DNA from 3 places in the Brenneria sp. L3-3C-1 genome. Region 3 is predicted to be linked to each of the others. Evidence: predicted binding sites of a transcription regulator. Region 3 holds the regulator's gene; each other region holds the start of a gene.
The links. Region 3 encodes PhoB, which activates phosphate uptake and scavenging genes when phosphate is short. Its sites were predicted from a motif close to CTGTCATAAAACTGNCNNAT; they were not measured.
Positions count from the first base shown of each region.

Region 1: a site for PhoB is predicted at 1,103-1,122, ahead of pstS (phosphate ABC transporter substrate-binding protein PstS). Genes of this name have one in related genera too.
Region 2: a site for PhoB is predicted at 1,196-1,215, ahead of pitA (inorganic phosphate transporter PitA). Genes of this name have one in related genera too.

Region 1 is NZ_JAEMHF010000003.1:210,133-212,406, reverse strand. It holds gene JG725_RS10285 (beta-ketoacyl-ACP synthase) at 1-1,002, shown strand, start outside; gene pstS (phosphate ABC transporter substrate-binding protein PstS) at 1,233-2,273, shown strand.
Region 2 is NZ_JAEMHF010000009.1:43,939-46,212, reverse strand. It holds gene pitA (inorganic phosphate transporter PitA) at 1-1,124, opposite strand, end outside; gene JG725_RS15970 (NAD(P)/FAD-dependent oxidoreductase) at 1,405-2,274, shown strand, end outside.
Region 3 is NZ_JAEMHF010000002.1:396,146-398,419, forward strand. It holds gene phoR (phosphate regulon sensor histidine kinase PhoR) at 1-617, opposite strand, end outside; gene phoB (phosphate response regulator transcription factor PhoB) at 645-1,334, opposite strand; gene sbcD (exonuclease subunit SbcD) at 2,085-2,274, shown strand, end outside.

The DNA.
Region 1 (2,274 bases), on a different contig from region 3:
ACGCGCGCCACGGAGCTGGCGCTGGAGCAAGCCGGGCTGCTGGAGCACCCGGTGTTGACCAACGGGGAAACCGGGATTGCCTACGGCTCGTCAACGGGCAGCACCGGCCCGGTCAGCGAGTTCGCCACCATGCTGACCGAAAAACATACCAACAATATTACCGGCACCACCTACGTACAGATGATGCCGCACACCACGGCCGTCAACGCCGGGCTGTTCTTTGGTCTGCGCGGCCGGGTTATTCCCACCTCCAGCGCCTGTACCTCCGGCAGTCAGGCGATAGGCTATGCCTGGGAAGCGATCCGTCATGGTTATCAGACGGTTATGGTGGCCGGCGGCGCGGAAGAACTTTGCCCGTCGGAAGCGGCGGTGTTTGATACGCTGTTTGCCACCAGCCAGCGCAACGACGCGCCGGAGACCACGCCGTCCCCCTTTGACGCCGGACGCGATGGACTGGTGATTGGCGAAGGCGCGGGCACGCTGATTCTGGAAGAGCTGGAACATGCGCAGGCGCGTGGCGCGACGATTTATGCCGAGCTGGTGGGTTTTTATACCAATTGCGATGCGGCGCACATTACGCAACCGCAGCGCGAAACCATGCAGATTTGCATTGAAGGTTCGCTGCGCTGCGCCGGTTTACAGGCCGGCGATATCGGCTATATCAATGCACACGGCACGGCGACCGACCGCGGGGACGTGGCGGAAAGTCAGGCGACCGCCGCGGTTTTTGGCCGCGCTACGCCCATCTCTTCCCTGAAAAGCTATTTCGGCCATACGCTGGGCGCCTGCGGCGCGCTGGAAGCCTGGATGAGCATTGAAATGATGCGTGAAGGCTGGTTCGCTCCGACCCTCAATTTGCGGCAACCGGCGGAAGATTGCGGCGAACTGGACTACATTATGGGCGAACCGCGGCATATCGATACCGACTATGTGCAGTCGAATAATTTTGCCTTTGGCGGCATCAATACCTCGCTGATTTTCCGCCGCTGGAAGCAGGACTGAGATAACCGGGGATGGGATCATCCCCGTCGTTCCTGCGCCGGCAGGAACCACCGGCACAGGGGCACGATGCGGGAAGAAGCGGAAACGGCATTTTTGCCGTATGTCATAAAACTGTCATATTTCGTACATTTTACTGTCACTCAACTGCTCTATTTTTCCTCCTGCACACTACACTCTGATTAATCACGGCTCCGGGTCGGCACTACTTTTAGTCTCCCACAGGAGGGATTATGAAACTTATGCGTACCACGATTACCCATATCGCTGCGGTCACGTTTTCACTGACATCGCTTTCCGCTTTGGCCGCCGCCAACCTCACCGGCGCGGGCGCGACATTTCCCGCGCCGGTCTACGCCAAATGGGCTGACTCCTATCATAAAGAAACCGGTAATAAAGTTAACTATCAAGGTATTGGATCGTCTGGCGGGGTAAAGCAGATTATCGCCAAGACCGTGGATTTCGGGGCGACGGATGCGCCGCTGTCCGATGATAAGCTGGCGCAGGACGGTCTGATCCAGTTCCCGACGGTGATCGGCGGCGTGGTGCTGGCGGTTAACATTCCGGGCATCAAATCCGGCGATCTGACGCTGGACGGTAAGACGCTGGGTGATATCTATCTGGGCAAAATCAAAAAATGGAACGATCCCGCCATCGTCACGCTGAACCCGAACGCCAAACTGCCGGATCAGAATATTGCGGTGGTGCGTCGTGCGGACGGAGCGGGTACTTCTTTCGTGTTCACCAGCTATCTGGCGAAAGTGAACCCGGAGTGGAAGGAAAAAATCGGCGCGGGCTCCACGGTTAACTGGCCGACCGGGCTGGGCGGAAAAGGTAACGATGGCATTGCCGCGTTCGTTCAGCGTCTGCCGGGTTCCATCGGCTATGTTGAATACGCTTACGCCAAGCAGAATAACCTGGCCTACACCAAATTGGTTTCCGCTGACGGAAAAGTGGTCAGCCCGACAGAGGAAAGCTTCAGTAATGCGGCCAAAGGCGCAGACTGGAGCCAATCTTTCGCGCAGGATCTGACCAACCAGAAAGGTGAGGATGCCTGGCCGATTACCTCGACGACCTTCATCCTGATCCAAAAAGTACAGCCGAACGCCGCACAGGGTACGGAAGTGCTGAAGTTCTTTGACTGGGCTTATACCAAAGGCGGCGAGCAGGCAACGGCGCTGGATTACGCCATTCTGCCCAATGAAGTGGTGGAGCAGGTACGCGCCGCCTGGAAGACCGATATAAAAGACGGCAGCGGTAATGCGTTGTATTAAA
Region 2 (2,274 bases), on a different contig from region 3:
TTACGCAGGTTGCTCAGGTAGCGCCTATCTTCCGTCGGCGTTTCCGGCAGTTTGACGATCCGATCCATGGTATCGGCAATACACATCAGCAAGCGGCGCACTTTACCGCGATCGTCCGCGCTTAACTGCTCGTAGCTTTTCAGGTTGCTCAACAACACCTGGGTTTGCTCGATGGCAATCATGACGCGCGAGCTATCGCAGTGAAAATCGACGTTGCCGTTCGCCGGAATGGTTTTTTCCGGCGCCGGGATCAGCGGCGGAGAAAGGTCGATGACATGCGCCAGCGCCGCGCCGTGTTGCTGATAATACTCCTGTAAATTGACCACGGAATCGCGGGTACGGCTGATGTCATAGCCGGAGGCGTTCATATTGACGATAAAGCCGGCGGGCGCCACGCCAATCAGTACCAGCATGATCAGACCAATACCTTTCTGACCATCATTCGCGCCGTGTGAAAAGCTGACGCCGATAGCGGATAAAATCAGCGCGGTACGCGTCCAGAATGGCGGCTTGCGTTTACCATCCTGTTTTTCACGGTCGCTTGGCGTAAGGTGTACCCGCTTGCGTTTTTTACTGTTGCTCCAGAAACGGCGTAACAGGAAAACCATCAGACCCGCAATAATCATCCCGACGATCGGCGATAAAATTAACGACAGGAAAATAGCGATCATCTTGGGAACATTGAGCGCATCCACCACGGAGGTATCCGTCAGTAAGGCGTTGGTTAAACCAATACCGATGATGGCGCCGATCAACGTGTGCGAACTTGAGGCGGGAAGCCCGAAATACCAGGTGCCGAGATTCCAGATGATGGCGGCCAGCAGCATGGAAAAGACCATCGCCAGCCCGTGAGCTGAACTGACATTCAGCAATAAATCCGTGGGGAGCAGATGGACAATGGCGTAAGCAACGCTGAGTCCCCCCAGCAGCACGCCGAAAAAATTAAACACGCCCGCCATAACGACAGCGAACTGCGCTCGCATGGCACGGGTATAAATAACGGTAGCGACAGCGTTGGCTGTATCGTGAAAGCCATTGATGGCTTCATAAAATAATACAAACAACAAAGCCAGTATCAACATCAGGCCGGTGTAGTAATCCAGTCCGGCAAATAAATGTAGCATAAGCGTTAGGCCATTTAGTGGTCATGAACGCGGCGCATTATCGGCGACAAGCAGGGGCGGGGAAAAGGGAAATATGACTTTTTTTTGACTTAGGGTGTGATGGATACGGATGAAAAGTCCACTTAGTCAATAAAAATCAATGTATTATACATTTTTACCAAAACACGCAAATTGTTACGCTGGCATCTGACAGAAACGGACACTACAATTTGCCGCCCTGAACGTTGCAGGCTTCCTGTCAGGGCAGAGGACGCCAGCGCCAATAACCGGAGAAACCATTGTGGAACAGTTTGACGTTGTCATTATCGGCGCCGGAGCCGCGGGATTGTTCTGTGCCGCACAGGCCGGACAACAGGGACTGCGCGTTCTGCTGCTCGACAATGGTAAAAAACCCGGACGTAAAATTTTGATGTCCGGAGGGGGACGCTGCAACTTTACCAATCTGTACGCCGAGCCGGCGGCTTATCTGTCCCAAAATCCCCACTTTTGTAAATCGGCCCTGGCGCGCTATACCCAATGGGACTTTATCAGCCTGGTGAATAGCCACAATATCGCCTACCACGAGAAAACCCTCGGTCAACTGTTTTGCGATGATTCCGCTCAGCAGATCGTCGATATGTTGCTTAAGGAATGCGAGCAGGCTAACGTCACGATGCGTTTACGCAGCGAAGTGGCGACGGTGGAAAAACCGGATGGCGCGTTCATTTTGCAATTAGCCGATGGCACGACGCTTCATAGCCCGGCGCTGGTGATCGCCAGCGGCGGCCTGTCGATGCCGGGCCTGGGGGCGACGCCGTTTGGTTATCAAATCGCCCGGCAATTTGGGTTAAACGTCCTGCCGACGCGCGCGGCGCTGGTGCCCTTTACGCTGCATAAACCATTGCTGGAACACTTGCAGACGCTATCCGGCGTCTCCGTACCCGCGGTGATAACGGCCGAAAACGGCGCGACGTTCCGGGAAAACATGCTGTTTACGCATCGGGGGCTTTCCGGCCCGGCGGTGCTGCAACTCTCCAGCTACTGGCAGGCCGGCGAGTTCGTCACGATCAATTTGCTGCCGCATCAGGATTTGGCGGCGCTGATTAATGATGAACGGGCGGCTCACCCCAATCAAAGTCTGAAAACCACCCTGGCGCAATGGCTGCCAAAA
Region 3 (2,274 bases):
TTACGTCTGGCCCCTTCCAACTGGTGCATTTGCGTAATATCACGCACCACCATCAGCTGTTGTCCTTCGGAATAAGGCATCACCCGAAATTCGAGGTGGCGGGCATGACTCAGTTGCAGCGTTAACGGACGGCTGAAATCCTGTTTTTTCATATAGCCGGCGAATTCAGGGTGGCGCAGCAAGTTGAGGATATTCTGGCCGTTATCTTCCGGCCAGCGTAGGCCGAGCAGATGCTGGGCCAGATGGTTACACCAAAAGATGGTGCCCTCTTCGGTAATAGTTACCAGTGCATCCGGCAGGGACTCCGCGCCGCTGCGGAAACGCTTAATCAATAACGCCAGCTCGCGCCGACGCCGACGATTACGCAATTGCATCTGATAAAGGCCGTAAAACAGCGGCTCCCAGCTCCAGCGGCCGGGAGGCGGCGTCATGCTGCGATCGACCCACAGCCAGTGGGAAAGTTTAAGTTGGTTATAAAAATTCCAGCCTAGCGCCGCCAGAACGGCGGCCAACAGAAACCAGGGTAGATAGCCGAAGATCAAACCCAGCAACAGCGCGGGCAGGCAAAAAAAAACCAGCTCCAGCGCCAGCCTTTTCCATGAGAGACGTTCTAGCACGTTAATGTTTCTCCGCTATGCCAGCCTTCAGTAACGTGTTGAAAAACGGTATCCCGTTCCGCGAACGGTCTGCACCATTTTGTCATGACCGCTGGTTTCCAGCGCTTTACGCAACCGGCGGATATGAACATCAACTGTCCGATCTTCAACATAAACGTTAGTGCCCCATACATGATTCAGCAACTGTTCACGGCTGTAAACCCGCTCAGGATGCGTCATAAAGAAGTGCAACAGTTTAAATTCCGTTGGCCCCATATCCAGCGCCAGCTCGCCCGTCGTCACCCGGTGCGAGGAAGGATCGAGGTTCAGGCCGCGCATTTCTATGACGTCTTCAACCGCCATCGGCGAGATACGGCGCATTACCGCCTTAATGCGCGCCACCAACTCTTTAGGCGAAAACGGTTTAATGATGTAATCATCCGCCCCGACCTCAAGCCCGCGCACGCGATCCTCTTCTTCACCGCGGGCGGTCAACATCATGACCGGTATATCGCGGGTAAGCGCCTCGCGCTTCATATGCCTAATGAATTGCAAGCCCGATCCGCCCGGCAACATCCAGTCCAGCAACACCAACTCAGGGAAAGGTTCCGCCAATAGTGCGACTGCGCCGTCATAATCTTCGGCTTCGACTGGTTGATAACCATTCTGCTCCAGTACAAAGCATACCATTTCACGAATCGGTGCTTCATCTTCCACGACCAATATGCGTCTTGCCATCATTAATCCGCCGTTAATCATCGTCGCCGTTAGCATACGGAAAGCATTATGCGTCAGTTTTGTGACATATTTATGAAAAAAATGCAGGAGCATTTTTCAACAATGCGCAGCATTGGCCCGTAGGGTGGCGGGCAGGGATAGCCCGCCATAAAAAAATGCAGGAGCATTTTTCAACGTCACGTAGTGCTAGAAATCCCCACAAATTGGAATATGCCACATCGGAGAATCTTTCGTGCGCGATAAAGCCGCCGTTTCTCTGCTATGTCGTAGCACGCGCCCGACGCAGGGTGGTTCAAACGCCACCACCCTACGAACCCGGGCTTGTGGCTGAAATCACGCCGCTAGCGCGGTTCCTTCGGCGGTCGCCCCCTTTTCCGAACCGCCAGTGACGCGTTCCCGACGCGGCACTGGCTTGCGCCGCCTCCATGCGGCGCATTCGCGGGGGCACCCACCTCAGCGTAATTTCTTACGCCGTGGGGGTGAACGGCTTAAACACTAAATTTATATTAATATCATAGTGTTATATATAAAAACACAAACAAGATATTTTTCTGAAGACTCGTCAGCCTATAGAGCGAGCCTCAGGGATGGCGCGAGTAGAAAAAGCGCCGGGAGCGATTTTCAACGTCAAGTAGTAATGACCCGCATATTTTCGAGCCGCTTTCCAAACTCATGTTTTCGCAACGACAGTTGCCCCTACGGCTGTTTATAATCAATGGCATTGCTATTACACGCCACTCAGGGAGTTCCATGCGCATTATTCATACCGCCGACTGGCATCTGGGGCAGTATTTTTATACCAAGAGCCGCGCGGCCGAGCATCAGGCTTTCCTGCACTGGCTTATCGCCCAGGTCGAGCAGCATCAGGTGGATGCGGTAATCGTCGCGGGCGATATCTTTGATAACGGTTCGCCGCCCAGCTATGCGCGGGAAATGTATT